DNA from 4 places in the Streptomyces sp. NPDC004629 genome. Region 1 is predicted to be linked to each of the others. Evidence: riboswitches for the same ligand, from Rfam matches in the RefSeq annotation. Region 1 holds a riboswitch; each other region holds the start of a gene.

Region 1 (7,811 bases):
CAGGTGCTGCTCACCAGGGAGCGCTGCGTCGACCTCGTTCGCGTGTCCAGCGCACAGTGTTGACCCTGCCGCCCACTCTGCGCCACGCCGACGCTGTTCGTCCTTGTGCAGGGCCAGACCGCGCAGGTGCGGTCCGCCCGACTTGCCGCCGCCCTGCCCACCCCCTGACCCGCCCTGTTCCCCGGTGGTCCGGGTACCTGGCCACCCTGACCGGGCCGCCGCAACTGCTGCCGCAGTGGGCGTACGGCGTCTGGTACTCGGAGTACATCGACCGCACCGCCGCGGACTACAGGAACACGATTCTCCCGGCGTTCCGCTCCGAACACGTCCCGCTGGACGTGCTGGTGACCGACACGGACTACAAGGCCGTGAACGACTGGAGCGGCTGGGAGATGGACAAGGGCAGGTTCCCCGACCCGAAGGGGTTCTTCGACTGGTCGGCCGCGCAGGGGCTGCACAACACTCTCAACGTGCACCCGAGCATCGTCGCGTCCGACCCCCAGTTCGCCCAGGCGCAGGCCACGGCCAAGGGCAAGCTGAAGAAGGGCGGTTGCGGCGGGTCCGCCTCGGCCGGCAACAACTGCTACGTCTTCGACTTCGGCGACCCCGACCAGCTCAAGGCGTACCTGGATCTGCACCGGACCATGGATGAGCAGGGCAACGACTTCTGGTGGCTCGACTGGTGCTGCGACGCCTCGCAGTCGTCGCTGCCGGGCGTGACGCCGGACGCGTGGATCAACCAGCAGTACGCCGACCTCACCGGCGAAACCCTCGGCCGCGGCTTCGTCCTGTCACGCGCCTACGGCTCGCTCCAGGCCGGCGGGTACAGCGGCCAGCAGGCGGTGCCGACCGGACCGTGGGCGGACAAGCGCACCACCGTGCACTTCACCGGCGACACCTCCTCCACCTGGGGCACGCTGAAGCTGGAGGTCGGCTACACCCCGGGTGAGTCCGCGGCGACGGGAATGGCGGCCGTCACGCACGACATCGGCGGGCACAACGACACGACGGGGCTGACCGGTTCGGAGAAGTACACCGTCAATGGGCAGACCCGCACCACGCACAAGCTGCCCGACGACCTCTACGCGCGCTGGGTGCAGTTCGGCACCTTCCAGCCGATCGACCGGCTGCACAGCAACCACAGCGACCGGCTGCCCTGGCAGTACGGCACCGAGGCGCGGCAGTCGGCAAACACATTCCTCAACCTCCGCGAGAACCTGGTCCCGTACACGTACTCGCTGGCCGAGGAGGCGAACCGGACCGGTGTGCCGATCGTCCGTCCCGCCTACCTGGAGTACCCGGACGAGGCGCAGGCGTACGCGACCGCCGGCAGCGAGTACTTCTACGGCCCGGACGTCCTGGTCGCCCCGGTGACGACACCGGGGACGACGGCGACCACCAAGGTATGGTTCCCGCCCGGCCGGTGGACCGACTACTTCACCGGCAAGACCTACCAGGGCGGCACCACCCAGGACATCACCACCGGCCTGGACACCATGCCGGTGTTCGTCAAGGCCGGCGGCATCCTGCCGACCCGCACCCATGACGTCACCGACGACGACCGCAACCCGCTGACCGACGTCACCCTGACCGTCGCCACCGGCGCGCCGGGGACGTACCGCCTGTACGAGGACGACGGGAGCGCCGCGCGGCAGGGACACAGCGCCACGACGACCGTCCGGTACGAGCGCCACGGCTCGCGCCACACGGTGTCGATCGGCGCGGCGCGGGGCTCCTTCCACGGCCAGGTCAAGAACCGCACGTGGACACTGTCCCTGCTGGGGATGACCCACGCACCCACCGAGGTCACCGCCACCGGTGTCCGGCTGACCCCCCGTGACTACCGCTTGGACAGCTCCACCGGGACGTTCACGATCACCCTGCCCCGGCACACCGTGCACGGCCCGATCACCGTCACCTACCAGTAGCAGGACGCACAGGGTCTGACCGGTGATCCAGGCGCCGTCGTCCGACACGAGGAAGGAGACCGCCGCGGCGATGTCGCCCGGCTCGCCCAGCCGCCCGAGTGGCGTCTGGGCGCGGGTGGCCGCGAGCTGTTCCGCCGGGACGGTCGCCGTCAGCCCGCCCCGCCACCGGCCTGTATGCCGCGAGCAAGGCGGCGGGTGACCAGCTCGTACGCACGGCGGCGAAGGAACTCGGACCGCGCGGCATCACGGTCAACAGCATGCTGCCCGGCGCGACCCGCACCGATACGCCTCCGCCCGTACCGCCGTCGCCTACCCGCCCGAGGCGTGCACCGCGGCCACGACTTCGGCCGCGGCGGCCTCGCTCATGCGGTAGTTCACCACCGGTCCCGGGGCCACGCGCTTGCAGGACGGTGGGTGGTCCTGCGGGCTTTCACCTGGAGCACCCCACCGCGTGGGAGGGTTGCCGGTCAGCGAGCCAGGGCTTGACGCTGACACTCAATGCCGGACGTGATCGTACGGAGCGGTGTTGTCGTACGGCAATCCCGGATGACGGCCACAACCGGGTGCGGTGCGCATCGAAGTCAGGAGCCGCCGCGCTCGTGCGGGATCTTCTGGCCGGTCTCGATCGCCACCGGAAGCCGGTTCTCGGCCGGTGGCAGCGGGCAGGTGGCCAGGTCCGTGTAGGCGCACGGCAGGTTGGCGGCGCGGTTGAAGTCCAGTACGACCCTGCCGTCGGCGGCGGGCGGGTCCACGGCCAGGACCCGGTTGGCGGCATAGGTGGTGACCCCGGAGGTCGCGTCGGTGAACAGCACCATGAGCCGGCCCGCACCGCGACCGGGGAAGGCGGTCAGGGACAACCGGCGCCCGTCCAGCTCGAATTCGATCCTGCCCGGGGCGTCGTACACATGCTCAAGACCCTCCACAGCGGCGCCCACGGTGGTCGGCCGCGGCTTGTCGAAGGGGAGGTAACGGCCCGTCACGACCCAGCGCGGATGGGGCGCGTAGGCGGGTGTCCCGGTGAAGGCGGCCCGCAGCGGCGCGTCCGGGTGCCGGGGACGCACGATGTCGTGTCCGCCGCGCCTGGCGACCTCGATCACGGCGTCCTTCCAGACCGCGTCGACACCGCCGCGCTCGGGAAGCACGCCGAAGCGGTGCTCGCCCTGCACCGGTGTTCCCTGGACGAGCAGTTCCTCTCCGTCGTCCAAGGAGACGACGACCCCGTCGTGGCCGGTGCGCCAGACACCGGGGGCGTCGGGGAAGCGCTGCGGCCGGTCGTCGAGCCAGTGCAGGCCGGTGATCGCCAGAAAACCGTGCGGATCGGCGAGCCGGGCCTCCTGGGCGCGGTACCAGTCCAGCCATTCCTCGGTGAAGGCCTGGAGATCCGTCGGGGTGACGTCGGTGGTCATGGGTGCTCCTTCGTTCCGCGAGGCCCGGCCTCGCCATGATGTGCGGGCAGATGTCCGGCGGGCGGCCCGCCGTTGCGCACTCAGCCGGCCAGTTCGCCGAGGAGTGCCCAGGTGCGGTGCCGGTCTGCCTCTCCGGCGATCTCGGTGCCGGAGAAGACGACCTCGGTGGCCCCGGCGTCCCGGTACCGCCGTACCTCGGCGGCGACCGTCTTCTCGTCGCCGATCACGGCCACGTCGGCGGCTCGCCGGCCGCCGGAGAGTTCGATGACCCGTGCGTAGGACGGGAACTGTTCGTAGAACGCCATCTGCTCGGTGGCCTTCGTCCGTACCGCCTCCACGTCGTCCGTGACCACGCCGGGCACCAGGGCCACGATCCGGGGTGCGGGACGGCCGGCGGCCTCGGCCGCGGCGGTCAGGGCGGGCACGATGTGTTCGGCCAGGGCGCGCGGTCCGGCCAGAAAGGGGAGGATCCCGTCCGCCAGCTCACCGCTGACGCGCAGCGCCTGCGGGCCCATCGCGGCGACCAGCAGGGGAACGCCGTTCTCGGCGCCCGGTACACGCGCGGGGATCGGCGGGGCCGCGGTGAGCAGTTCACCGTGGAAGTCGGCCGTACCGGTGTCCGTCAACTGCCGCAGGGCGGTGAGGAATTCACGCAGGCGGGCGATGGGCCGGGTGAAGGGCAGTCCGAAGCCGGTCTCCGTCAGCAGCTTGGTGCCCAGGGCCAGCCCGAGGTGGTAGCGGCCGTGTGTCGCGGCCTGGGCGGTCTGGGCCTGGCTGGAGACGAGCAGCGGGTGCCGGCCGAAGACGGGGATCGCGGAGGTCCCCACGTGCAGTCCGGGCACCTCGCGCCCGGCGATCGCCGCGAGCTGGGGTGAATCCGCGCCGAAGGTCTGCCCGAACCAGGCCGACCGCAGACCGGCCGCCGCGGCCTCGCGCGCCAGCTCCACGGTGGTGTCGACCTGGTTGTCCGCATCGGACGCGTTGAGTGCTACTCCTACCGTCATGCCAGTCAGAACGGTCGGCGGCCGGACCCGCATTCCGGTCCATGTGTTTCAGGTTCTTGTCAATCATGTGTACGGGGCCGCTCACACCGGGCCGGCACCGGTGACCGCCATGCCGTCGATGGTCGTGGTCGTACGGCTGGAGTATTAGGTGATCGAAAAAAGTGAATGCGGACAGCCGCAATCCACGGCTGAAGAGCCGATTAGCTCCTAAACATTTATCATGTGCTCTATTGGAGGTGGTTCCACAGCGCCGGGAGCTGAACGGTATGAACGCTGACACCAGGAGCCGTGACGACGTGCTCGTGGACGCCGCGTGCCGTACGCTGCGCGATCTGCACGCTTCCTCGGTGGCCGTGTTCCTTCCCGTGCGGGGTGAGCCCGTCCTGGGCGCGGTGGTCGCCGCCGTTGAACCGCTTGGCGTCGGACTGATGGAGCGGCTGCCCATGGACGACGAGGTTTTCCCGTCCGTCGCCGCCTATAAAACCGGTAGGCCCAAGGTTGCGCACTCCATTGACACGCTCGGCAAGTATCCGGAATTCGCCGTCTTCGGTCCCTACCCTCTCACCATTGCATCGGCGCCATTGGAATCGGCGGGTAAGCGGTTCGGTGCCATCGCCGCCTTCTGGCCTGGAATTTTCCGTCATATCCGTTCGGATGAACTGGACCTTCTTACCGCTGTGGGCCGGGAGGTGGCCCGCGAGCTGATTCCGCTGGCGGCAGCGGGCGTCTCGATGCAAGCCGGTGAGATTCCGCTGGTGACTGCGATGTGTGCGGTGTCTGCGGCCGTCGGGGACGACACTGTCCGGGACGCGGAGATAGCTCCCTTCCTGTATCACATTCAGCAACTGGCCCGGAGGCTGCCCAGGGCGCGCAGCCTTGAGGATGTCGTCCACGAGGTCGACCAACGAGTCGTCGCCGGACTGAAGGCCCGGGCGACCGCCGTCACTTCGCTGGAGAACGGGCGGCTGCGGGTGGTCGGCGCCTCCGGTTGTTCCGAGGGGTTCCTGCGGCGGCTGGAAGCCTCCTCGTCCTGTAGCGGCATGCCCGAGGAACGCGCGATGACCGAGAAGAGACAGCTCTTCTTCGACACGGCGCATCCGGAGACGAGAGACCGAGTCGAATCGGCGGCGGCGGACGACGGCGCCGCGGAATACGTGTGGATAGTCAGTCCCCTCATGGCGGGTACGCGCGTGCTCGGTACGTGTTCCATCAGTTTCACGGCCGACGGCCGTCACTTTGCTGCCGAGCGGGCCGCTCTCCATGCCCTGGTACCTCTTCTCGGCCAGGCGTTTGAGCGGATCCGCGCCGAGGAAGCCTCGCACGCGCTGGCACGGCAGTTGCAGCAGGCACTCCTGCCGAGAATGCTGCCGAGTATCCCCGGACTCGTCTCCACCAGCCGTTATGTGCCCGCCAGTGGTGGCCTTGAGCTGGGCGGCGACTGGTATGACCTGATCCCTGTCCCGGCCGGCGGTGTCACGGCTGTCATCGGAGACGTACAAGGTCACAGCACGGCCGCGACGGTGGTGATGGGACAGCTCCGTAGCGCCGTCCGGGCCTATGCCACCGACGGGGTCGGCCCCGGGCCACTGCTGCGGCGTACCAATCGTCTGCTGGGGGAACTGAAGACGGACCTCTTCGCCACCTGCTGCTGTGCCTTGCTGGACCCGGAAACGGGATGCATGCGCGTGGCGACGGCGGGTCACCCGTTCCCCTTGATCAGACAGGCGTCCGGTGACTATCTCGATCCCCAACCGGATGTGGGCCCGCCGCTCGGAGTCGACGCCGAATACGAGTACACCGATGTCGGCGTTCATCTGGAGCCGGGAGCACTTGTCGCCTTCTACACCGACGGCTTCCTTCGCGCCGGCCCCGGGCATGAGATGGGCCGTGCGGTCATCGACAGCGCCTACGCCGTCTCCCACGGCCAGTTGGAGGCCATCGGCGACGAGGTGGTGAAACGCACGACCGTCTTTCCGCGCGCCGCGGACGATGCGGCGCTGCTGCTTCTGCGTTACGAGGAACCCTCTGCGCAGGCACGTCATTATGTACAGCGTCTGGAGATCGCCCGACGTGATCTGCGGGGAGTGCAGCGCGCCCGCCTGTTTCTGCGGGCGTGGTTGTCCGCGTGGTCGCTCAAGGCGCTCGACGACGAGGCGCAGCTCCTGCTGTCGGAAGTCGTGACGAATGCGCTTGTCCATGCCGACAGTGACGTGGACCTCAGGGTTCGGCGGTATCCGCACCATCTGCGCGTGGAGGTCAGGGACAGCGACCCCCACCCCGCCATCAACGTCGGACGTCCTGGCGAGGCCCAGGCCGAAGGCGGCCGGGGGATGATGATCGTCTCGGCTCTCGCCTCGGCGTGGGGGAACTCGCCCAGCGGTCGCGGAAAAACCGTGTGGTTCGAGCTTCCTTTCTGACGCGCGACGGACTTCCTCGCTGTCGCTTCCTCGCTGTCGCTTCCTCGCTGTGCGCGAGCGGCCACTGGGCCTCCAGGGCGACACGAGTGTCGATCACCACCGGCTGACACGGATGGCATCACTTGGGCCATTGCCCAGACCAGTCAGACCACAGTAGTATTCGTGGCGTAACTGGTTCGCCCGAGTCTTTGGCTGGCTGAGAAGGAGTTCATTCTGTGCGGGTTTCGCCGATCGTCTTCCCGGACCCAGAGACACTGGGGCGCAGACTTGCCGCGGAGATCGCAGACGAGATCGAGGACGCCGCGCGGGCAGGACGGATGTATGTGCTCGGCTGTCCGGGGGGCCGCAGTGCCGCCAGCACCTACCGCGCCCTGGCGCAGGAGGTGGCGGCACGCCGGATGGACCTCGGACATGTCGTGATCGTGATGATGGACGAGTACGTCGAGGCCGAGGCGTCGGACGCGCACGGCTCACGGTACCGGGTGATCGATCCCGAGTTGCCCCACAGTTGCCTCCGCTTCGGGCGGACGGAGATAGTGGAGCCGTTGAACGCGGCCGCGGGGCCGGGCCGGGGAATCACCCCGGAGCGGCTGTGGGTGCCCGACCCGAGTGATCCGGAGGCGTACGACCGCCGGATCGCCGAGGCCGGCGGCATCGATCTCTTCCTGCTCGCCTCGGGGGCGGGGGACGGGCACGTCGCATTCAACCCCGTGGGCAGCGCAGCGGACTCCCGGACCAGGGTGGTCCCGCTGGGGGAGCAGACCCGGATCGACAACCTGTCGACCTTCCCGACCTTCCGCGGGGTGGAGGACGTGCCCCGGTACGGGGTCACCGTCGGTCTCGACACCATCCGTTCGCAGTCCCGGCGCGTGGTCATGGTGGTGCACGGCCCGGACAAGGGCCAGGCGGCCCGGCGCCTCACGCTGGCCGCGGCGTACGAGGCCGACTGGCCGGCCACCGTGTTCGCCGACTGCGCACATCCACAGCTCTACCTGGACCAGGCGGCGGTCGCCGCGTCCGCGTCGTTCGCCTCGCTCTGACGTCGCACCTCATATC
Region 2 (7,811 bases), on a different contig from region 1:
GCCGGCCCTCGAAGTCGATGTAGTGCAGCTTGTCCCGGTCGATGAAGCGGCCGGTGGCCGCGTCCCGGACCTCGGCGTCGTCCTCCCAGCTGTCCCAGAGCCGGCGGACGACCTCGACGTGGTCGGCGGCCTCGTCGAACAGGTCGGTGACCAGGTCCTGGGCGGCCGGGCTGTCGTAGGCGTCGATCCTCGGGAGGGTGCGGCGGCCGAAGTGGGCGGCCTCGTTGGGGCGTGCGGTGATCTGGACACGCAGGCCGGCGCGGCCGGCGCTGACGTAGTCGAGGGTGGCGATCGCCTTGGAGATATGGAACGGCTCCGTGTGCGTGGCCACCACCGTCGGCACCAGACCTATGTGGCGGGTGAGCGGTGCGACACGGGAGGCGACGAGGACCGCGTCGAGCCGGCCGCGCACCTGGTCGGTGCGCTCGTCCGGGTCGAGGAAGCGCGAGGACTGCGGGCCCAAGCCGTCCTCGACGGTGACGAAGTCGATCAGGCCGCGTTCCGCCTCGGCGACCAGGTCGGCCCAGTAGCCGGCGGTGAACAGGTCGCGGGGGCGGGCGGCCGGCTCGCGCCAGGAGGCGGGGTGCCAGCCGGTGCCGTCGAGCGCCACGGCGAGATGCAGGGGGGCAGGGGAGGATGAGGACACGATTGGGCGCCTTCCTGGAGGTCCGTACGGGATCGCCGGCCCGCCCCGGCCGTCGGGGCGGTGGCGGATGGGGCAACGGGTCAGGAACAACAGAGCGCGCCGGCGACGCGCAGCAGATCGATGTGCGGCCGGGAGTGGAGCCGGACGGCGCGACGGACCCGGATCATGTCCGTCACCTCCGCCCGTCGTCTCGGCGGCCGTGCGGCCGCGCCGTGCACATCTCGACTTCAGTCACAACACGCCGCCCGTCCGGTGTGTTCCAAGCCGCTTCCGCGGCGGTCAGGAGTTGTCGAGGGGCAGTCCGGGCGGGTTGACCTCGGCCTTGGTGACGGACTCGTCGGACAGGTTGTAGGCGGCGAGCCACTTGGCGTACTGCCCGTTCTCGATCAGGTGGTTGATCGCGTCGGCGACCGGCCGGGCTAGGCCGCTGCCCTTCTTCGTGGTCGCCGCGATCAGGCCCTGGAGCGTGGCGCCCGCGCCGGAGGAGGTGCCGCCGCTGCGGGTCGGGTTCGGCGACGTGGCCGTCTGCCTGATGTGGTAGGCGATCCCGGGATTGGCGGAGAAGTAGGCGTCGATCTTGCCGCCGGTCAGTGCGAGGGAGGTGGCGTTCTTGCTCGCGTAGTGCTTGACGGTGAGCTGCTTGCCCTCCTGCTTCAGCTTCGCCTGCCACTCCAGGAGGATCTTCTCCTGGTTGGTTCCGTTGTCGACGGCGACGGTCCGGCCGGCCAGGTTCCGGTAGTCGCCGTCGAAGTTCCAGGTGCTCTTCTTCAGCACCTCGAAGCCGAGGTTGTCCTTGCGGTAGGAGGCGAAGTCGTACTTCTTCTTGCGTTCCTCGGTGTCGGTGATGTTGGAGAAGCCGATGTCGGCCCGGCCGCTGTCGATGCCGACGAACATGTTCTCCCAGGTGGCGTTGGAGACCTCCGGTTTCAGACCGAGCACGGCGGCGACCAGGCGGGCGAGGTCGGGTTCGGCGCCGGTGAGGGTCTTCTGGTCCGAGCCGACGTACGCGAGCGGCGGGAAGCCGTCGGGCAGGGCGCCGATGACGATCTTCAGGGTGCCGCTGTCGCGGACGGATGCGGGCAGTTCGGCGCTGATCGACTTCACCTCCGCGACCTTGAGTTCGGTCTGTGTGGCGGCGCCGTTGGACACCCGGCCCACCGTGACCGTGCCCGCGGTGTCGGTGGTGGTGGCGGCATCGCTGTCGCCCCCGCAGGCGGTGAGGCCGGTGGCGAGGGTGGCTGCGGCGGCGACCGCGGTGATGCCGCGGATCAGACGGCGTCTGGAGAGCTGGCTGGGCATGGTTGTCCTTCGTCGCTGGGGGTGAGCTGGGTGTGAGTGGCTGCGAGGGAGCGGGAGGGTGCGAACGGGCCGGTGGTCACAGGACCTTGCTGAGGAAGTCCCTGGTCCGCTCGTGCCGGGGATGGTCGAGCACATCGGCGGGCGGGCCCTGTTCGACGATCCGTCCGCCGTCGATGAAGACGATCCGGTCGGCGACCTCGCGGGCGAATCCGATCTCGTGGGTGACGATGACGAGCGTGGTGCCGCTGGTCGCGAGGTCCTTGATGACGGAGAGCACCTCGCCGACGAGTTCCGGGTCGAGCGCCGAGGTCGGTTCGTCGAACAGGATGATGCCGGGGCGCAGCGCGAGGGCGCGGGCGATCGCGACGCGCTGCTGCTGGCCGCCGGACAGCTGCCGCGGATAGGCGCCCGTCCGGTCGCCGAGTCCGACCCGGGCGAGCAGGTCGCGGGCGAGTTCCTGGGCCGCGGGCCGGGTGAGCCGCCCGGTGGCCACCGGGGCGGCGGCGACGTTGTCGAGCGCCGTCAGGTGCGGGAACAGATTGAAGTTCTGGAAGACGAAGCCGATCCGGCTGCGCTGGGCGAGGATGGCCCGCTCGCTCAGTTCCTTCAGCCGTTTGCCGCTGCGTCTGACCCCGATCGGTTCACCGCCGACGCTGACGTGTCCGATCTCGGGCCGCTCCAGGTGGTTGATCACCCGCAGCAGCGTGGACTTGCCGGACCCGGACGGGCCGATGACGACGGTGACCTCGCCGGGGCGCACGGTCAGGTCGATGCCGTCGAGGACGCGGTGGGCGCCGTACCACTTGTGCACGTTGTGCACCTCCAGGGCGACGGGGGCCTGTTCGGCGGGCGTGACGGCGGTCATACGGCGGCCTCCCGGCGCAGTCGGGTGCGCAGCGCGGCGAGGCCGGAGCGGGCGCGCTGCCAGGGCGTCGGCGGCAGGGTGCGGGTGGCGCCCCGGGCGAAGTACCGCTCGACGTAGAACTGGGCGACGGACACGACGCTGGTGAGAATCAGGTACCAGACGGTCGCGACCAGCAGCAGCGGCACGATGTCACCGGGGTAGGTGCTGCCCATGGTCTGCACCGAGCCGAACAGGTCGAGCAGCGACACGTAGAACACCAGGGACGTGCTCTTGATCAGGCCGATGAGCTGGTTGACGTAGTTCGGGGTGATGGACCTGAGGGCCTGCGGGAACACGATCCGGATGAACTGGTAGCGCTTCGGCAGGCCGAGCGCGGCGGCGGCCTCGTGCTGACCCTGGTCTACGGAGAGGATGCCGCCGCGGACCACCTCCGAGGCGTACGCCGCCTCGTTGAGGCCGAGCCCGACCACGGCGACCACCATGTCGGTGGCCACTCTCGACTCGTCGAAGGTGACGAAGGCGGGACCGAAGGGGACGCCGAGGCTCACCGTCCGGTACAGGGCCGAGAAGTTGTAGAGGAAGATCAGTACGACGATGAGCGGCACGGACCGGAACAGCCAGGTGTACGTCCAGCTGACGGCGCGCAGTACGGGGCTTCCGGAGAGCCGGCCGAGGGCCAGCAGGATGCCGCCGAGCAGGCCCAGCACGGCGCTGAGCGCGGTCACTTCGAGGGTGATGAGCAGGCCGTCGAGGATGGTGGGGCGCAGGAACCAGTAGCGGAAACGGTCCCACTGGTAGAAGGGATTCGTGGCCAGTCCGTGCGCGATCTGTGCCACGACCACCAGCACGACGGCCGTGACGATCCATCGGCCAGGACGGCGCAGCGGCACAACTCGCTGGGCAGTCAGGGATTTTGACGGTGTGTCTGCTGGCGGCGGCGCGGTGAGGGACACGGCGCCGCCCGGGGGTTCGGTCATGGCGGGCTCCGGCGGGGTCGGGGCACCCCGGGGCCGCGGCGCGACCCGTGTGGCTGCGACGGCGCTACGCCGACGGCGTTGAGCCGGCGGCGCCATGGCGCGGCGCACGGGAGGGGCACGGGGACCGGGGAGGGGCGGGCAGCGGCACACCGCTCGGTCGGTGTGCGTCGGGAACGCGGGGGCCGGAAGTGGCGTCAGCCCCGGCGACGGGCAGAGCCCGAAGCGGTACACAGTGCGCTGTTCACGCGGAGCAGGTCGACCGCCCGGTCGGCGACGAGCAGACCCGCGTACGGATGTACGCAGCTTCGGGTGCGGCCGGCGGCCGTCCCGTCGGCTGCGTACATGTCCGTCACTCGCGTCACTCGCATTTCCGGCCCCTGCGGGGCCCTCGCGCTTACCGAAGCGTCATCCGGTCCGGTCGTCACCTGGGGCACCCCACCGCGGCGCGAGGGTTGCCGGCCAGCGAGCCAGGGCTTGTCGCTGACACTCATGACCGTTCAGAGCGGTAAGTAAGGCAGTTGGGCGGACGTATGTCAACGCCCGTCCGCTGAATGGACCGGCCCCTGTGCCGCTCAACCGCGCCGGGAACCGGGGGCGCCGGCCGCGTGCCGCGCCCAGTCCAGGATCTGCACGGCCGAGCCGGCCGCCTCCAGGCCCGCGCAGCGGGCGTGATGACGGTGGGCGATGCCGTCCAGGTCGAGGTGCGCACCGAAGGCGGGCCGGGCAGCCAGGCGCCGGGCGTGCTCCCACAGCGCCGGATGACCGGCCACGCGGTGCACTGCGGCGGCGTCGAGGTGGTGGCGGTGCACGGTGTCGAGTTGCACCAGGGCGACCCACAACTCGACGTCGGCGGCGGTGAGTTCGTCGCCCACGAGGAACTCCCGCCCGGCGAGCCGCCGTTCCAGTCCGGCCAGGGTGCCGAGCAGGACGTCGAGCGCCGCGGCCCGCTCGGCCGCGTCCGCGCCGGCCCGGCCCGCCCGCTGCGCGGCCTCCTCGATGCCCTGCGCGCACAGCCGCTCGATCTCCTCGATCCCCGCCTCGGTGCCGCACGGGTAGAGCCGGTCGCGCCCGTCGCCGAAGCAGCGGTCGAGGTCGCGCAGGATGTCGGGGGCGTGGGTGCTGACGATCCGCCCCGACCAGTCGTCGCTGAGCACCGGCGCGAGCGCGGGTCCGGGGTAGCGGTGCGCGCTCGCCTCGTACAGCGGGCGCAGCGCCGAGTGGCCGCCGCCGGGACAGTCGGGGACGGCGTCGAGGAAGGTGACCGGACAGATGTCGTCGAGGGCGAGGAAGCTGTGGCCCACGGCTATCCGCAGGCCGTCGGGACAGGCGGTCGTGAGATGGAGCCGGTAGCGGCGCGGCACGGCGTAGTGGCCGCTGCGCGCGTCCCGGCCGATCCTGCCCCGGAAGCGGGCGGGACGCTGGGCGGACGGGACGGCGGCGAGCGGCGTGCTGGACGTGGACATGCGTCTCCCCGGGTGCGAGCGCGCGCGGGTGTGCGCGGCTGAAGCGTCGGCGGTCGGTGCGTGCGAGGGGCCCCGGTCGGCCGGGAGCGCGGGACGGTCAGCCCCGAAGGCTGATCGCGCTGCAGACCCGCAGCAGGTCGATGTGCCGGCGGGAGGTCAGCAGGGGCAGCGACGGCGCACGGCGGCCACGGCCGGTGCTCGTCCCACGGCGCCCCATCTTTTCCCTACCTTTTCACTAGGATTCCCTCCTGGAGTGTCGTTCCGCGCCCACAGGCACGTCAAGAGGGCGTCCACCCCTGGGACACCGCCCCGCCGTGCGGCACCTGAAGAGGGCGTGACACGCCCGTTTGCCGGTCGTGTTCCGCACCGGCCCGACGGCGCCGAACACCGAGGAGTGCGCGGGGTACGCCGCCGAGGCGGTCCTGGCCGTCCCGGCACGGCGCGCCGCGACGCCGGGCGTGGTCGTCGCGCCGGTTCACCCGAACGGTCCGGTCACGCTGGTCGGTCGGACCGCTCGGTGGTGGCGTGGAGGGACGTACCGCGTTGCGAGGAGGCAACCCCGATGAACCGTCCGTACCGTCCCGCGCGTGTCCTCGCCTCGGCCCTGGCCGCCGGGTCACTGCTGGCCGCGGGCGCCTGCTCGGACGCCGACGGGGCCTCCGACACGGTGTCCGCCTCCCCCGCCGCCGAGCGGCCCCCGGATGCCGCGGCCGATCCCGGTCGCTCCCCGAGCCCGTCCGCCACCCCCGCGCTCACCAGGGCGGGCGCGAAGGCCGCGCTGATCACCGCGGCCGACCTTGAGGACGACTGGACGCAGGTGAACGACGCCGCCTCCTGGCGGGACAAGCTGCTGCTGGGCAAGGTCGACGTCGCCGCGTTCCTCAGGGGCAAGGCCGGCGCGGCCGACTGCCAGCGGCTCCTCGACGGCCTGTACTCCGACAGCCTGCTGGGCCGTGCGCCCGGCGCCTCGGCGCTCACCGGGTTCACCGATCCGCGGGCCCGACTGCTGTACCAGGTCGGCGACTACGGCGAGGCTTCGGTGAAGAAGTCCCTGGACTGGCTCCGGAGCCTGCCGCAGAAGTGCGGCCAGTTCACCGCGACCGGCTCGGACGGCGGCAAGCGGACCGTCCAGGTGGTGTCGGCCCCACTGCCCACCGCCGGCGACGACCGGGCGGGTGTCACGGTGACGGTGAAGGGCACCGCCGACGGGCAGCCGACCACGCTCACCACGGACGTCGCCGCGCTCCGGGTGGTCGCCTCCGGGGCCACCGTCGTCAACGGCGGTCTCTCGGGCGCCGATCGCACAAGCACCGAGGCGGCCGTACGGGCGGGTGCGCAGCGGCTGAGGGACGTCCTCGCCGGAAAGACCCCGGCGCCGCACCCCAGCGAGTTCGACTGACGGCGCCGTACGCGCAGGTGCCTCGCGGCGCCCGCCGGCCGGGACCGGCTCGCCGAACGCTCGTGATCAATACGCCTGGCGCCCCTCGGAGCGCAGCCGCTCCCGCCATTCCTCCACGGTTCCGCTGACCGGCTGCGTCGTGGCGATGAAGTTCTCCAGCACCGCCAGAAAACGGTGCGGATCGGCGCGGAACGGAAAGTGCCCCGAGCCCTCGAAGATCTCCAGACGGCTGCCGGGCATCGCCGCGTGCGCCACGGCGGCGTGCCCGGCGGGCACCACCTGGTCGCGCGAGCCCCAGACCAGCAGGGTCGGCATGCCGGCGGTGAGGTAGCAGCGGTCGAGCATGGACACCACCTGACCACGCCAGTCCACCACCGCGCGCAGCGTGCGGATGAACGCATCGCGGGAGGCCGAGTCGGGCAGCGCGTCCACCACCCGCAACAGATCCGGCGCGTCCACGCCGAGCCCGGTGTCGAGCAGTCGCAGCAGCCGGACCACGACGGCGGTCTGCGCCCGTACCGTCGGAAGCCGCAACAGGGCCAGGCCAAGATGGGCCCCGGGCAGCGAGGCCAGGCGCAACGCCGGGGTGACACCGCGGCCCACCCCGCCGGTGCTCACCAGCGCCAGCCGCTCGGTCCGGCCCGGGAACTGGTACGCGAACTGCATGGCCACACCGCCGCCGAGGGAGTGCCCGACCAGCGTCACCCTGTCGATGTCCAGCACTCCCAGCAGGTCCCGCATGCCGTTGGCGTACGCGGGGACCGAGTAGTCGCCGCGTGGCTTGTCGGAGGAACCGTGGCCCAGCAGGTCCGGGGCGATGACCGTGTGGTGCCGGGCCAGCTCGGGAATCAGCTCGGCCCAGGTGTCGGACGAGTCACCGATGCCATGGATCAGCAGTACGGCCGGGCCGCTGCCCGCCATGCGGAAGGCCCAGCGGTGGCCGTGCACGAACCGGTACTGCCGTGGGACGGGCTCCTGGATCCCACGCAACCGCGTGGACCCGCCACGCTGCGGGGGGATGCTTGCCACAGTGGCTCCTTTCCAGGGCGAAGCCCCTCGGCGCCGGTTAACGTGCTCGTAACTCATACGCGCTGCTGGAATCTAAATCAATAAATCGACTTACCGAAGTCGGCTACGTCACAGTGCGACGCCCCTCGCACGT
Region 3 (7,811 bases), on a different contig from region 1:
CGTTCGCCGTGCCACCGATGTCGTACGGGTTGACGGTGATCGCGTCCTCGCCCAGTTCCTCGTACGCCCCGGCCTCCCGGGACAGCACCAGCGCGCAGCCCTGGTCGGAGACGACCGGCACCTCCTTGGCGACCAGGTTCATGCCGTCCCTGATGGGGTTCACCAGGGCCACGTCGGCCAGCCGGTAGGCGGCCAGTGAGCGGGCGAAGTCGTCCTCGACGTGCAGCAGCACCGGCGTCCAACCCGGCGTCCCGTACCGCGCGTTGATCTCCTCCGCGACGCGCCGCACCTCGGCGGTGTACTCCCGGTACACGGCCAGGTCCTGGCGGGAGGGGTAGGCGAAGGCGACGTGCACGACCCGCTCGCGCCACTCGGGGCGGTCCGCCAGCAGCTGCCGGTACGCCAGCAGCCCGCGCACGATGTTCTTGGACAGCTCGGTGCGGTCCACCCGCACGATCGCCTTGCGGTCCGCGCCGATCTCCGTGCGCAGCGCCGTCATCCGTTCGGCCACGTCCGGCTCGTGCGCACGCGCGCGCAGGAAGTCCGCGTCGGCGCCCAGACCGTGCACGCCGATGCGGGTGCCGGCCGGGATGCCGGGCCCGAGGACCAGGTGGCAGCAGTCGGTGAAGGCGTCCGCCCAGCGCCGGGTGAGGAACGCCGCGCGGTCCGCGCCCAGGATGCCGCCGAGCAGTTCGGCCGCGATGTCGTCGGGCAGCAGCCGGAAGTAGTCCGGCGGCGCCCACGGGGTGTGCGAGAAGTGGCCGATGCGCAGGTCGGGGCGGAGCTGCCGGAGCATCCGGGGGGCCAGCGCCAGGTGGTAGTCCTGTACGACGACCGCCGCGCCCTCGGCCGCCTCCTCGGCCAGCGCCTCGGCGAACGCCCGGTTGTAGGTCCGGTACGACGCCCACTGGCGGCGGAACTCCGCGTCGAAGACCGGCTCCAGCGGGGTCTGGTAGAGCATGTGGTGCACGAACCACAGCACCGAGTTGGCGATGCCGTTGTAGGCGTCGGCGTACACGTCGGCCGGGATGTCCAGCATCCGTACGCCGGGCTCGCCGACCCCGCGGCGCACCGCCTGGCGGTCGCTGTCGGACAGCGCCGAGCACACCCACAGCGCGTCCGCGTCGGGGCCGATCGCCGAGAGCCCGGAGACCAGCCCGCCGCCGCCCCGCCGGGCGACCAGCGAGCCGTCCTCCTGGACGGAGTAGGAGACCGGGCCGCGGTTGGACGCGACCAGTACCTGGGCAGCACCGTGCGTGGAAGCCATACGCCTCAACCTAGCCCGACCCACAAACCCTCAAACGTACGACCCACTCCCCACACCCCGCCCCCCACAACCCACGCCCACCTCCCACCGCGTTTCGGTTCGCGCCGCGTTTTGGCTCGTGCCTTGCCTCGGACCGTGCCGTGCTTCGGCTCGCGCCGCGTTTCGGCTCGTGCCTTGCCTCGGCCCACGCTTGCCCCGGCCTGTGTCCGGTTTCAGGCCGTGCCTTGCCTCGGCTCACGCCTGTCCCGGCTCGCGTTGTGTTTCAGCCCGCGCCCTGTCCCGACTTGCGCCCCGGTTCGGCCCGCGTGCCTTGCGCCGGCCCGCGCCGTATTTCGGGCCGTGTCCTGTTTTTGGGGGCTGTGTGTTGTGGGGTCAGGCCACTTGGCGGGTGGCGTATTCCGTGATCTGCAGCATGGGCGGCCGTTCCTCCGTGTCCACCGGGTAGGTGCGCGGCTCGAAGCCGTCCGTGCCCCGCTCGAACTGGGTGAGGGAGGGCCGCACGAGGTGCCCGCGGGCCAGCCGCAGCTGCGCGGTGCGGTAGATCGCGGCGGCCATCCGGCCCAGCGCCTGCCCGTCCTGGTGCCGGTGCTTGCGCACACCGACGTCGACCTGGGCGAGGGCGTCAAGGCCCACCAGGTGCAGGGCGTCGACCAGCATGCCCAGTTCGACGCCGTATCCGACGGGGAACGGCAGCCGCTCCAGCAGTGAACGGCGGGCCGCGTACTCGCCGCCGAGCGGCTGCACGAAACCGGCCAGCTGCGGCCAGTGCAGGTTGAGCAGCGGTCGGGCCATCAGCTCGGTGACCCGGCCGCCCTGGCCGGCCGCGCCGGCCAGCGGGCGGTCGTACATGGCCTTGACCAGGTCGACGTCCGGTTCGGTGAGCAGCGGCCCGACGATCCCGGTGACGAAGTCGGAGGAGAACTCCCGCAGGTCCGCGTCGACGAAGCAGACGATGTCCCCGCCGGTGACGAGCAGCGAGCGCCACAGGACCTCGCCCTTGCCGGGCGCGGTGGGCAGCCGCGGCAGGATGGCGTCGCGGTGCACCACCCGGGCGCCCGCCGCGGCGGCCACCTCGGAGGTGCGGTCGGTGGACCCCGAGTCGACGACGACGATCTCGTCGACCAGCGGCGCCTGCCGCATGAGGTCGTGCCGGATGACGGCGACGATGTCGCCGACCGTCTCCTCCTCGTTGAGCGCGGGCAGCACGACGGAGACCGACTGGCCCGTACGCTGCTTCGCGGCGAGGATCTTGTGCAGCGGCCGGTCGGTCACGGACCAGGAGCGGGTGGCCAGCCAGCGCTCGACTTCTTCCAGCACAGTCAGCTGCTCCTCACTGTCGTGATCACACCTGGTGCCTGTGTGATCCATCTCGCGGTTCGGACGACTATCTCAACTGTCCAGGCCGTCGGTTACAGTCTTGAACAACGCGGATGACCATCGCATGTCGGGGGTCTTCGGCGTTCACAACCGCATACAGCTCATCCAGAGGGGCAGAGGGATACGGCCCGATGAAGCCCCGGCAACCCTCCAGCCGGTACTCGTACTGATCGCTGCGCAAGCCGATCGTTTCCGCGAGGCTCCCGGCTAGGGAAGGTGCCAAATCCGTCTCACGGCGAGATGCGTCGTGAGGAAGATGAGGAGAAAGGGCCTCGCCTCACATGGCTGTGCAGACCGTTGCAAGCACCACGAACCAGTCGGTGGACCTCGGTACCGCCGCGGCCCTCAGCTGCCGCGAGTGCGGTCACCGGGTGCCGCTCGGCCCGGTGTTCGCCTGCGAGGAGTGTTTCGGCCCGCTGGAGATCGCGTACGACTTCTCGGTGTACGACACCGAGGAGCTGCGCCGGACGATCGAGGCGGGTCCCGCGAACATCTGGCGCTATGCGCCGCTGCTGCCCGTCCCCGCGGACGTGGCCGAAAAGCCCAACCTGAACCCGGGCTGGACCAAGCTGGTCCAGGCCGACAACCTGGCCCGCGAACTCGGCGTCACCGGCGGCCTGTATGTGAAGGACGACTCCGGCAACCCGACGCACTCCTTCAAGGACCGGGTGGTCGCCCAGGCGCTGGAGGCGGCGCGCGCCTTCGGCTTCACGACCCTGTCCTGCTCCTCGACCGGCAACCTCGCCGGGGCCGTCGGCGCCGCGGCGGCCCGGGCCGGCCTGCGCTCCTGTGTGTTCATCCCGTACGACCTGGAGCAGGGCAAGATCGTCATGGCCGCGATCTACGGCGGTGACCTCGTCGGCATCGAGGGCAACTACGACGACGTGAACCGCTTCTGCTCCGAGCTGATCGGCGACCCGGCGGGCGAGGGCTGGGGCTTCGTCAACGTCAACCTGCGCCCGTACTACGCGGAGGGCTCCAAGACCCTGGCGTACGAGATCTGCGAGCAGCTCGGCTGGCGGCTGCCCGACCAGCTCGTCGTGCCGATCGCCTCCGGCTCCCAGCTCACCAAGATCGACAAGGGGCTGCGGGAGCTGATCGCGCTGGGTCTGGTCGAGGACCGGCCGTACAAGATCTTCGGCGCGCAGGCCGAGGGCTGCTCGCCGGTGTCCACCGCGTTCAAGGCCGGTCACGACGTGGTCCGCCCGCAGAAGCCGAACACGATCGCCAAGTCCCTGGCGATCGGCAACCCGGCCGACGGGCCGTACGTACTGGACATCGCGCGCCGTACGGGCGGTGCGGTGGAGGACGTGACGGACGAGCAGGTCGTCGACGCGATCAAGCTGCTGGCGCGCACCGAGGGCATCTTCGCGGAGACGGCCGGCGGTGTCACCGTGGGTGTGACGAAGAAGCTCATCGAGCAGGGTGTCCTCGACCCGGCGCTCACCACGGTCGTCCTCAACACCGGCGACGGCCTCAAGACCCTCGACGCGGTGGCCGGCACCGGCCTGACCGCCACCATCCGCCCGAACCTGGACTCCTTCCGAGAGGCTGGCCTCGCATGAGCGTGACCGTTCGCATCCCCACCATCCTGCGTACCTACACGGGTGGCCTGTCGGAGGTGAGCGCCGAGGGCGCGAACCTCGCAGAGGTGATCGCCGACCTGGAGAAGAACCACACCGGCATCTCCGCACGCGTCCTGGACGACCAGGGCAAGCTGCGCCGCTTCGTGAACGTGTACGTCAACGACGACGACGTCCGCTTCGAGCAGGGCCTGCAGACGGCGACGCCGGACGGTGCGGGCGTGTCCATCATCCCGGCGGTGGCCGGCGGCTGACGGTCCCTTACCCTCGGTAACTTCGGTTACCGGCTGTTCATCAGATGGCCCCCTCCGTGAGAGAAGCGGAGGGGGCCATTCAGTGGGGTTGAGCGCGGTAGAGTTGGGGAACGCGTTCCCGGCCCCCGGGTCGGAAGCCCCGGATTCAATCCGCGCAGCCGCCAAGAAGTCGCCAAAGTCCATGCGTTCTTCGCGGCTTTTATTCCTTTTATAGGGCCCGACTTGCCCTGAATTCTGCCGAATTCTCGGCAGATTCCCGACCGAGTACGTCCAGATTTCTCGTCCGACTGACCTGTTGCAGACGGCAGTTGGACAGATACATTCAGCCGCGGTCGACGCGTTCCGGCGCACGCCCCCAACCTTGGGGGGTGAGGTCTGACCCGGGTCCGCGAAGTGTGGATCTGTGCAAGGGCCAGTAATAGGGGAGTTAGGCATGGCTCAGGGCACCGTCAAGTGGTTCAACGCGGAGAAGGGGTACGGCTTCATCGCGGTCGACGGTGGTGCGGACGTCTTCGTCCACTACAGCGCGATTCAGATGGACGGCTACCGCACCCTGGAAGAGGGCCAGCGGGTCGAGTTCGAGATCTCGCAGGGTCAGAAGGGCCCGCAGGCCGACATGGTTCGCCTCACCGCCTGAACATTCTCAACGCGAAGGGCCCGCACCCCCCGGGGTGCGGGCCCTTCGCCGTGCCCATGCCGCAGGGCCCGTACCGCGGTGTCCGGGCCGTCGTGCCGGGGGCGCGCGCCCCGTCGTCACCACCCGGCCGCACCCCCCGCGACGGACCCGCGGCACGGCCGCATCTTGCACTCGGGTGGGTCGAGTGCTAATCATTGGCGTTAGCACTCTGAAGGTGAGAGTGACAATGAAGGACCGGGTCGGTGAGGCCCGCAGGCCGGGTGGGGCAAGGAACCACAAGGCCGGTGAGCCGTCCGTCGCGGGCGCGGGCGCGGTCCGAAGGAATCACCCCCAGTCCTGGAGGGACCACTTCACATGGCCAAGATCATCGCGTTCGACGAGGAGGCGCGGCGCGGCCTTGAGCGCGGTATGAACCAGCTCGCCGACGCCGTCAAGGTCACCCTCGGCCCCAAGGGCCGCAACGTCGTCCTTGAGAAGAAGTGGGGCGCCCCCACGATCACCAACGATGGTGTGTCCATCGCCAAGGAGATCGAGCTGGAGGACCCGTACGAGAAGATCGGCGCCGAGCTGGTCAAGGAAGTCGCCAAGAAGACCGACGACGTCGCCGGTGACGGTACGACCACCGCGACCGTCCTCGCCCAGGCCCTGGTCAAGGAGGGCCTGCGCAACGTCGCCGCCGGCGCCAACCCGATGGCCCTGAAGCGCGGTATCGAGAAGGCCGTCGAGGCCGTCTCCGCCGCCCTGCTGGAGCAGGCGAAGGACGTCGAGACCAAGGAGCAGATCGCCTCCACGGCCTCCATCTCCGCCGCCGACACCCAGATCGGCGAGCTGATCGCCGAGGCCATGGACAAGGTCGGCAAGGAAGGCGTCATCACCGTCGAGGAGTCGCAGACCTTCGGCCTTGAGCTTGAGCTCACCGAGGGCATGCGCTTCGACAAGGGCTACATCTCGGCGTACTTCGCCACCGACATGGAGCGTATGGAGGCGTCGCTCGACGACCCGTACATCCTGATCGCCAACTCCAAGATCAGCTCCGTCAAGGACCTGCTCCCGCTCCTGGAGAAGGTCATGCAGTCGGGCAAGCCGCTGCTGATCATCGCCGAGGACGTCGAGGGCGAGGCCCTGTCGACCCTGGTCGTCAACAAGATCCGCGGCACCTTCAAGTCCGTCGCCGTCAAGGCCCCGGGCTTCGGCGACCGCCGCAAGGCCATGCTCGGCGACATCGCCATCCTCACGGGCGGCGAGGTCATCTCCGAGGAGGTCGGCCTCAAGCTGGAGAACGCGACCCTGGACCTCCTGGGCCGCGCCCGCAAGGTCGTCATCACCAAGGACGAGACCACCATCGTCGACGGTGCCGGCTCCTCCGAGCAGGTCAACGGCCGGGTCAACCAGATCCGTGCCGAGATCGAGAACAGCGACTCGGACTACGACCGCGAGAAGCTCCAGGAGCGCCTGGCCAAGCTGGCCGGCGGCGTGGCCGTCATCAAGGCCGGTGCCGCCACCGAGGTGGAGCTCAAGGAGCGCAAGCACCGCATCGAGGACGCCGTGCGCAACGCCAAGGCGGCCGTCGAGGAGGGCATCGTCGCCGGTGGTGGCGTGGCCCTGCTGCAGACCACCAACGTCTTCGAGAAGCTGGAGCTGGACGGTGACGAGGCGACCGGCGCGCAGGCCGTGAAGCTCGCCCTGGAGGCCCCGCTCAAGCAGATCGCGGTCAACGCCGGCCTTGAGGGCGGCGTCGTGGTCGAGAAGGTCCGCAACCTCACCCCGGGTCACGGCCTGAACGCCGCGACCGGCGAGTACGTCGACCTGGTCGCCGAGGGCATCATCGACCCGGCGAAGGTGACGCGTTCCGCCCTGCAGAACGCCGCGTCCATCGCTGCGCTGTTCCTCACCACCGAGGCCGTCATCGCCGACAAGCCGGAGAAGGCCGCTCCGGCCGCCCCGGGCGGCATGCCGGGCGGTGACATGGACTTCTGATCCTTCCCGAGGATCGGACCCGTCCGCCACACACCGAGGGCGGCACTCCCTGAACCCCAGGGAGTGCCGCCCTCGGGCATGTCACACCCCGTCGCCGCGGCTTGGTGGGCGGCAACGAGCGCCAGAAGCCGCACCCCAGGACCTCCCCCCACACCCGGCCCGCCCCACGGTCACCCGTCTCCGGACCCCACGGTCACCCGTCTCCGGACTGGGCCGTCGGCCGTTCCCGGACTGGGCCGTCGGCTGCCTCCGGACTCGGCTGTGCCCGAACCACCGGACGCACGAGGGGAGATCACGCCCGACTGCCGCTCCCGCACGCATCCCGACCCCGAAGGCCTCAGCACGCCGGCGAGCACCGGCTCCCCGAACGACAAGGGCGCCGCCGAACTCCGCACGGCCAAGGGCATACCGGATGCGGCACAGCGGCCGATCGCCGCCCCGGCCGCGACAACGCAAGCGGTGCAGCCGCTCCCGGCCTCGGCCGTCAGCCGTTCTCGGACTGGGCCGTCGGCCTTCCCAGAACTCCGCCGTCGGCCGTCCCGGAACTCCGTCGGCAGGCGCTCTCGGAGGCGCCGCTCGCGGGCACAGCGACCCGGCGGTGGGACGGTCGGTGTACCGGAGGAGTCCGGCCGTTATCGCGCCGCGGCTGAACCCGGACGGGCGACGGACCGGATGCTCGCGGGGGGCCGGTCCGCGTACGCGGGTCAGTCGGTCGT
Region 4 (7,213 bases), on a different contig from region 1:
CGACCGACATAATGTCGGGCGTGGCGACAGCAACGACAGTAGAAACCGGGCACGCGCACCCGTCGGTCAACCGGCCGAACCTCACCAGCGTCGGAACCATCATCTGGCTGAGTTCCGAGCTGATGTTCTTCGCGGCCCTCTTCGCGATGTACTTCACCCTGCGATCGGTGACGGGACCGACCCACTGGAAGTCGATGGCGCACGCGCTCAACGTGCCCTTCTCGGCGACGAACACCACGATCCTGGTGCTTTCCTCGCTCACCTGCCAGCTCGGCGTGTTCGCCGCCGAGCGCGGTGACGTGAAGAAGCTCCGCGGCTGGTTCATCGTCACCTTCATCATGGGCGCGATCTTCATCGGCGGTCAGATCTACGAGTACACGGAGCTGGTGAAGAAGGACGGCATCTCGCTGTCCTCCGACCCGTACGGTTCCGTGTTCTACCTGACCACCGGCTTCCACGGCCTGCACGTGACGGGCGGGCTCATCGCCTTCCTGCTGGTCCTCGGCCGCACCTATGCGGCGAAGAGGTTCACGCACGAGCAGGCGACCGCCGCCATCGTCGTGTCCTACTACTGGCACTTCGTCGATGTCGTCTGGATCGGCCTCTTCGCCACGATCTACTTGATCAAGTAAATCGGCGCGCCGGACGACGGCCACCGATCCACCACAGAAGCATCGACGCAGAAGATCCTGACACCGGGGTAATCCGTGAAAAAGCTCTCCGCACGACGACGCCATCCGCTGGCGGCGGTCGTCGTCCTACTCTTCGCGCTGGCGGCCACCGGGGGGCTGTACGCCGCGTTCGCGCCCGCGAGCAAGGCGCAGGCCGACACGACCGCCCAGTCCCTGACCATCGAGGAGGGCAAGAAGCTCTACTCGGTCGGCTGCGCCAGCTGCCACGGCACCGGTGGCCAGGGCTCCTCCGACGGGCCGAGCCTCGTGGGTGTGGGCGCCGCGGCCGTGGACTTCCAGGTGGGCACCGGCCGGATGCCGGCCGCGACCTCCCAGGGCGCCCAGGTCCCGAGCAAGAAGAACATCTACACGCAGGCCCAGATCGACCAGCTCGCGGCCTACATCGCCTCGCTGGGCGCCGGTCCTGAGGTGCCGACGAAGGCGCAGTACGGCCCGGAGGGCGCGGACATCGCCAAGGGCGGTGATCTGTTCCGCACCAACTGCGCGCAGTGCCACAACTTCACCGGCAAGGGCGGTGCGCTGACCAAGGGCAAGTTCGCGCCGAACCTCGAAGGCGTCGACCCGAAGCACATCTACGAGGCCATGCAGACCGGCCCGCAGAACATGCCCTCCTTCCCCGACACCACGCTGTCGGAGAAGAACAAGAAGGACATCATCGCGTACCTGGACGCGGTCAACAGCAGTGACACCGAGAACCCCGGTGGCCTGTCTCTGGGCGGTCTCGGACCGGTCAGCGAGGGTCTGTTCGCGTGGATCTTCGGACTGGGCGCACTGGTCGCGGTCGCCGTCTGGGTCGCCGCTCGGACCGCAAAGGCCAAGAGGTCATGAGTAGCCAAGACATTCCAGAAGAGAACCTGCCCGCCGAGCAGGCCGGCGCGCTGAGCGTCGCGGACGAGAAGGATCCGTTCGCCGACCCGGGGCTGCCGCCGCACGAGCACCGTATCCAGGACATCGACGAGCGGGCCGCCAAGCGGTCCGAGCGGGTCGTCGCCCTGCTGTTCACGGTGTCGATGCTGGCCACCGTCGGCTTCATCGCCGCGTACGTGGCGATCCCGCACGACAAGTCGATCTTCGTCTTCCCGATCGGTCACATCAGCGCGCTCAACTTCGCGCTCGGCATGACGCTCGGCGCGGCGCTGTTCTGCATCGGCGCGGGCGCGGTCCACTGGGCCCGCACCCTGATGTCCGACGCGGAGATCGCCGACGAGCGGCACGCGATCGAGGCGTCCCCCGAGGTCCGTGCCAAGGTGCACGAGGACTTCAAGCAGGGCGCCAAGGAGTCCGCGCTCGGCCGCCGCAAGCTGATCCGCAACACGATGTTCGGCGCGCTCACCCTGGTGCCGCTCTCCGGCGTCGTGCTGCTGCGCGACCTCGGCCCGCTGCCCGAGAGCAAGCTGCGCCACACGATGTGGAAGAACGGCACGCTGCTCGTCAACATGAACACCAACGAGCCGCTGCGTCCCTCGGACGTCGCCGTCGGCTCGCTGACCTTCGCCAAGCCCGAGGGCCTGGAGGAGCACGACGAGAACTTCCAGAACGAGATCGCCAAGGCGGCCCTGATGATCGTCCGGATCCAGCCGGACAACATCAAGGACAAGCGCGAGCTTGAGTGGTCGCACGAGGGCATCGTGGCCTACTCGAAGATCTGCACCCACGTCGGCTGCCCGATCTCGCTGTACGAGCAGCAGACGCACCACGTGCTCTGCCCGTGCCACCAGTCCACCTTCGACCTCTCCGACGGTGCCCGAGTGATCTTCGGCCCCGCCGGTCACGCCCTGCCGCAGCTGCGCATCGGCGTGAGCGACGAGGGCTACCTCCAGGCGCTCGGCGACTTCGCGGAGCCCGTCGGTCCTGCTTTCTGGGAGCGCGGATGAGCACTGCATCGAACCAAGAGTCCCGCTCTCGCGGGAAGGCACCGGCCGGCGAGCGCGTCGCCGACTGGGCCGACGGCCGGCTCGGGATCTACTCCCTGGCCAAGGCCAACATGCGCAAGATCTTCCCCGACCACTGGTCGTTCATGTTGGGCGAGGTCTGCCTGTACAGCTTCATCATCATCATCCTCACGGGTGTGTATCTGACGCTGTTCTTCCACCCGTCGATGAACGAGGTGGAGTACCACGGCTCGTACGTCCCGCTGCAGGGCCAGCTGATGTCCGAGGCGTTCAGCTCGACCCTGCACATCTCCTTCGACGTGCGCGGTGGTCTGCTGGTCCGGCAGATCCACCACTGGGCGGCGCTGATCTTCCTCGCCGGCATGTTCGTGCACATGATGCGCGTGTTCTTCACCGGTGCGTTCCGCAAGCCGCGTGAGATCAACTGGCTGTTCGGCTTCCTGCTGTTCGTCCTCGGCATGTTCACCGGTTTCACCGGTTACTCGCTCCCGGACGACCTGCTCTCCGGCACCGGTGTCCGCTTCATGGAGGGCGCGATCCTGTCCGTGCCGATCGTCGGCACGTACCTGTCGTTCTTCCTCTTCGGCGGCGAGTTCCCCGGCCACGACTTCGTGGCCCGGTTCTACTCGGTCCACATCCTGCTGCTGCCGGGCATCATGCTCGGCCTGGTGGTGGGCCACCTGATCCTGGTCTTCTACCACAAGCACACGCAGTTCGCGGGCCCCGGGAAGACCGAGAAGAACGTCGTCGGCATGCCGCTGCTGCCGGTCTACATGGCCAAGGCCGGAGGCTTCTTCTTCCTGGTCTTCGGTGTCATCGCGGCCATCGCGGCCGTCGCGCAGATCAACCCGATCTGGGCCATCGGCCCCTACCGTGCGGACCAGGTGTCCACCGGCGCCCAGCCCGACTGGTACATGGGCTTCGCCGAGGGTCTGATCCGCTTCATGCCGGGCTGGGAGATCAACCTCTGGGGTCACACGCTCGTCCTGGGCGTCTTCATCCCGCTGGTCGTCTTCCCGCTGGTCCTGGCGGCGATCGCGGTCTACCCGTTCATCGAGTCCTGGATCACCGGCGACAAGCGCGAGCACCACATCCTGGACCGCCCGCGCAACGCCCCGACCCGGACCGCGTTCGGTGTCGCCTGGATCACCGTCTACATGATCACGCTGGTCGGCGGTGGCAACGACCTGTGGGCCACGCATCTGCACCTGTCGATCAACGCCGTCACCTGGTTCGTCCGGATCTTCTTCTTCGTCGGACCGGTCATCGCGTTCATCGCCACCAAGCGGATCTGCCTCGGCCTGCAGCGCCGCGACCGCGACAAGGTGCTGCACGGCCGCGAGACCGGCATCATCAAGCGCCTGCCGCACGGTGAGTTCATCGAGGTCCACGAGCCGCTCACCCAGGAGCAGCTGCACACCCTCACGGCCCACCACCAGTACGAGCCGGCCGAGGTCGGTCCGACGGTCGACGAGAACGGTGTCGAGCGGAAGGTGAAGGGGGCCGAGAAGCTGCGCGCCAAGCTCAGCGACGCCTACTACGGCGAGGACGCCCAGATCCCGAAGCCCACCGTCGAGGAGTACAAGGAGATCACGAGCGGCCACGGCCACCACTGATCGCTGCGCACGCCACGCCACGCGCGAGGGGCCCCGTCCGGTGTTCGGACGGGGCCCCTCGGGTATCCGCCGGATGGATAGGGTGGAGCCGATCCGTACCTGACGACGACCGACGACCGGAGCGGCTGATGAGCGCTGTGACCCCCGCTGGAGGCGACACCGCGGCGGGCCGTTCCTGGCCCGACCTGCTGAGCACGCTGCTCGGCGGCCAGGACCTGAGCGCCGGTGACACGGCCTGGGCCATGGACCGCATCATGTCCGGCGAGGCCGCGGACGCCCAGGTCGCCGGCTTTCTGGTGGCGCTGCGGGCCAAGGGGGAGACGGTCGAGGAGATCACCGGCCTGGTCGAGGCGATGTACCAGCACGCCAAGCCGCTGCACATCCCCGGTCCGGCCGTCGACATCGTCGGCACGGGCGGCGACCGGGCCAAGACGGTCAACATCTCCACGATGTCCGCCATCGTGCTCGCGGGGACCGGCGCGAAGGTCGTCAAGCACGGCAACCGGGCCTCCTCCTCGGCGAGCGGATCCTCCGACGTGCTCGAACAGCTCGGCATCAACCTGGATCTGACGCCGGAACGGGTGGCGCGGGTGGTCGAGGAGGCCGGGATCACCTTCTGTTTCGCGGCCACCTTCCACCCCTCGATGCGGTTCGTCGGCGCCGTCCGGCGGGACCTCGGGATTCCGACCTCGTTCAACCTCCTCGGCCCGCTGACCAATCCGGCCCGGGTCACCGCCTCCGCGATCGGCTGCTTCGACACCCGGATGGCGGGGCTCATCGCCGGGGTGCTGGCCGAACGCGGCTCGTCCGCGCTGGTCTTCCGCGGGGACGACGGCCTGGACGAGCTGACGACCACCGCCACCTCCCGGGTCTGGGTGGTGCGCGACGGCAAGGTCACCGAGGATGTCTTCGACCCGCGCGAGGTCGGCCTCGACCTGGTCCCCGTGGCGGCGCTGCGCGGCGCCGACCCCGCCTACAACGCCGGGGTGGCCCGGCGGCTGCTGGACGGCGAGACGGGCCCGGTGCGGGACGCCGTGCTGCTGAACTCGGCGGCGGCCCTGGTCGCCCTGGAACCGGGGAGCGGGCCGCTGGCCGAGCAGATCCGGGCCAGCATGGCGAAGGCCGCCGAGGCGATCGACTCCGGCGCGGCCCGCCGGACGCTCGCACGCTGGGCCGCCGCCAGCCACGCGTGAAGCCCCGTACGGCGATGTGACGCAGGGCGTGGTCCAGGATCCGGACCGCGCCTTGCGCATCGATGATCGTGTGGCAGGATGTCCATCAGGTCATGAGCGACAGTCATTCGGCCCCGGCCGACTGTCCGGCAACCCTCCGTCCGTGGCGGGGTGCCCCGGGTGAAGACCAGGCCGTAGGCAGCGAGGTCTGCGGCAAGCGCGGACCCCTCGCACTCTGCTGAGTGACAAGCCCAGGGGTCCTGGTCGTCGAGGGAGCCTCTCGTGAGCAAGCGAATGCGATAGGGCCGCAGAGCCCCGCCTCCGCATACCCCTTTTTCCTCCCCACGTCGAGCCCTGCCCGATGCCGCAGGTGTCTCCTCGCGTGGTGAATTCCGCCTGCTTTCACGGGAGTTGTGCCATGTCCGTCTCCACCGCTGCCTCCGCCCAGTCCGTCCGCGCCCCGCTGCCCGTCCTCGGCCGTGATGTCACCGTGCCGCTCGTCACCGGCGGCGAGGTCACCTACGCCGCCCTCGACTACGCGGCCAGCGCCCCCGCCCTCCAGCGTGTCTGGGACGACGTGGCCGCCTACGCCCCCTACTACGGCAGCGTGCACCGCGGCGCCGGCTACCTCTCGCAGCTGTCCACCGACCTGTTCGAGAACGCCCGCGCGACCATCGCCGAGTTCCTGGACTGCCGCCCCGACGACCAGCTGATCTTCACCCGCTCCACCACCGACTCGCTCAACCTGCTGGCGGCCGTGCTCCCGGCCGACTGTCAGGTCTTCGTCTTCGAGACCGAGCACCACGCCTCACTGCTGCCCTGGAAGGACGCCCAGGTCAGCTACCTCGACGCACCGCGCACCCCGGCGCAGGCGGTCGCGACCCTCGACGCGGCGCTGGCCGGCCGCGACGGGCACGGCCCGGCCCTGGTCTGCGTCACCGGCGCCTCCAACGTCACCGGTGAGCTGTGGCCGGTGCGCGAGCTGGCCGCCGCCGCGCATGCGCACGGCGCCCGGATCGTCCTCGACGCCGCCCAGCTCGCCCCGCACCACCCGGTGTCGGTACGGGATCTCGACGTCGACTGGGTCGCCTTCTCCGGACACAAGCTGTACGCGCCGTTCGGGACCGGCGTGCTCGCCGGACGCGCCGACTGGCTGCGCGCCGCCGAGCCGTACCTCGCGGGCGGTGGGGCGAGCCGTACGGTCACCCGGCGGGCGGACGGGAGCGTGGCCGTGGAGTGGCACGAGACGGCTGCCCGCCATGAGGCCGGCTCGCCGAACGTGATCGGCGCCTACGCCGTCGCCTCCGCCTGCAAGGCCCTCACGGAGGCCGGCTTCGACACCCTGGTCGCCCGCGAGCGGCACCTGATCGAGAAGGTCCGTGCGGGCCTGGCCGAGGTCCCCGAGGTCCGGGTCCTCTCCCTCTTCGGCGACGACGCGCCCCGGGTGGGCGTGCTCTCCTTCGTGGTCGAGGGCTGGAACAGCTCCCACTTCGCGGCCGCGCTCTCCGCCGAGTACGGCATCGGCGTCCGCGACGGGCTCTTCTGTGCCCACCCCCTCGTCCGCACCCTCCTGGGCAGCGACCCGCAGTCCCAGGGCGAGTGCGGCGCCCCGGAGGCCGCGCCCGGCGAGAAGTCCCTCAACGCGATCCGCGTCAGCTTCGGCGCGGGTACGCCCGACGAACACGTCGAGCGCTTCGTGACCGCCGTACGGCAACTCGTCCGCGACGGCGCAAAGTGGCACTACCACACAGAAAACGGCCGCTGCGTCCCCACCACCTGACCCAAACCGCCACAGAGGGCACCCCAAAGGGCAGCGCGACCAACCACGACGGCGCCGCGGC

Evidence for each region. A riboswitch is a leader RNA that binds a small molecule or an ion and turns the genes downstream of it on or off. The one in region 1 is predicted to bind S-adenosylmethionine.
Region 2: it holds a riboswitch for S-adenosylmethionine, as region 1 does, so the genes downstream of both, ACFYTE_RS03620 (amino acid ABC transporter permease) here and ACFYTE_RS15500 (SDR family oxidoreductase) in region 1, are expected to answer to the same signal.
Region 3: it holds a riboswitch for S-adenosylmethionine, as region 1 does, so the genes downstream of both, thrC (threonine synthase) here and ACFYTE_RS15500 (SDR family oxidoreductase) in region 1, are expected to answer to the same signal.
Region 4: it holds a riboswitch for S-adenosylmethionine, as region 1 does, so the genes downstream of both, ACFYTE_RS26655 (aminotransferase class V-fold PLP-dependent enzyme) here and ACFYTE_RS15500 (SDR family oxidoreductase) in region 1, are expected to answer to the same signal.

The regions. Positions count from the first base shown of each region.
Region 1 covers NZ_JBIALO010000009.1:61,437-69,247, reverse strand. Annotated here, with positions in the region: partial or broken gene ACFYTE_RS15505 (TIM-barrel domain-containing protein) at 183-1,928, shown strand; partial or broken gene ACFYTE_RS15500 (SDR family oxidoreductase) at 1,944-2,081, opposite strand; partial or broken gene ACFYTE_RS15495 (SDR family NAD(P)-dependent oxidoreductase) at 2,027-2,203, shown strand; SAM riboswitch class IV at 2,320-2,431, opposite strand; gene ACFYTE_RS15490 (DUF1684 domain-containing protein) at 2,510-3,334, opposite strand; gene ACFYTE_RS15485 (LLM class F420-dependent oxidoreductase) at 3,415-4,338, opposite strand; gene ACFYTE_RS15480 (SpoIIE family protein phosphatase) at 4,605-6,755, shown strand; gene ACFYTE_RS15475 (6-phosphogluconolactonase) at 6,971-7,795, shown strand.
Region 2 covers NZ_JBIALO010000002.1:142,868-150,678, reverse strand. Annotated here, with positions in the region: gene ACFYTE_RS03640 (LLM class flavin-dependent oxidoreductase) at 1-646, opposite strand, end outside; gene ACFYTE_RS03635 (putative leader peptide) at 727-813, opposite strand; gene ACFYTE_RS03630 (ABC transporter substrate-binding protein) at 926-1,945, opposite strand; gene ACFYTE_RS03625 (amino acid ABC transporter ATP-binding protein) at 2,022-2,810, opposite strand; gene ACFYTE_RS03620 (amino acid ABC transporter permease) at 2,807-3,787, opposite strand; SAM riboswitch class IV at 4,173-4,282, opposite strand; gene ACFYTE_RS03615 (glutathione S-transferase C-terminal domain-containing protein) at 4,360-5,250, opposite strand; gene ACFYTE_RS03610 (putative leader peptide) at 5,348-5,467, opposite strand; gene ACFYTE_RS03605 (hypothetical protein) at 5,813-6,649, shown strand; gene ACFYTE_RS03600 (alpha/beta fold hydrolase) at 6,716-7,678, opposite strand.
Region 3 covers NZ_JBIALO010000014.1:142,598-150,408, forward strand. Annotated here, with positions in the region: gene ACFYTE_RS22730 (trehalose-6-phosphate synthase) at 1-1,267, opposite strand, end outside; gene ACFYTE_RS22735 (glucosyl-3-phosphoglycerate synthase) at 1,640-2,584, opposite strand; SAM riboswitch class I at 2,743-2,907, shown strand; gene thrC (threonine synthase) at 2,926-4,209, shown strand; gene ACFYTE_RS22745 (MoaD/ThiS family protein) at 4,206-4,481, shown strand; gene ACFYTE_RS22750 (cold-shock protein) at 4,915-5,118, shown strand; gene groL (chaperonin GroEL) at 5,473-7,095, shown strand; gene murQ (N-acetylmuramic acid 6-phosphate etherase) at 7,800-7,811, opposite strand, start outside.
Region 4 covers NZ_JBIALO010000018.1:173,846-181,058, forward strand. Annotated here, with positions in the region: gene ACFYTE_RS26630 (heme-copper oxidase subunit III) at 12-632, shown strand; gene ACFYTE_RS26635 (c-type cytochrome) at 708-1,520, shown strand; gene ACFYTE_RS26640 (Rieske 2Fe-2S domain-containing protein) at 1,517-2,566, shown strand; gene ACFYTE_RS26645 (cytochrome bc complex cytochrome b subunit) at 2,563-4,200, shown strand; gene trpD (anthranilate phosphoribosyltransferase) at 4,329-5,393, shown strand; SAM riboswitch class IV at 5,482-5,598, shown strand; gene ACFYTE_RS26655 (aminotransferase class V-fold PLP-dependent enzyme) at 5,791-7,152, shown strand.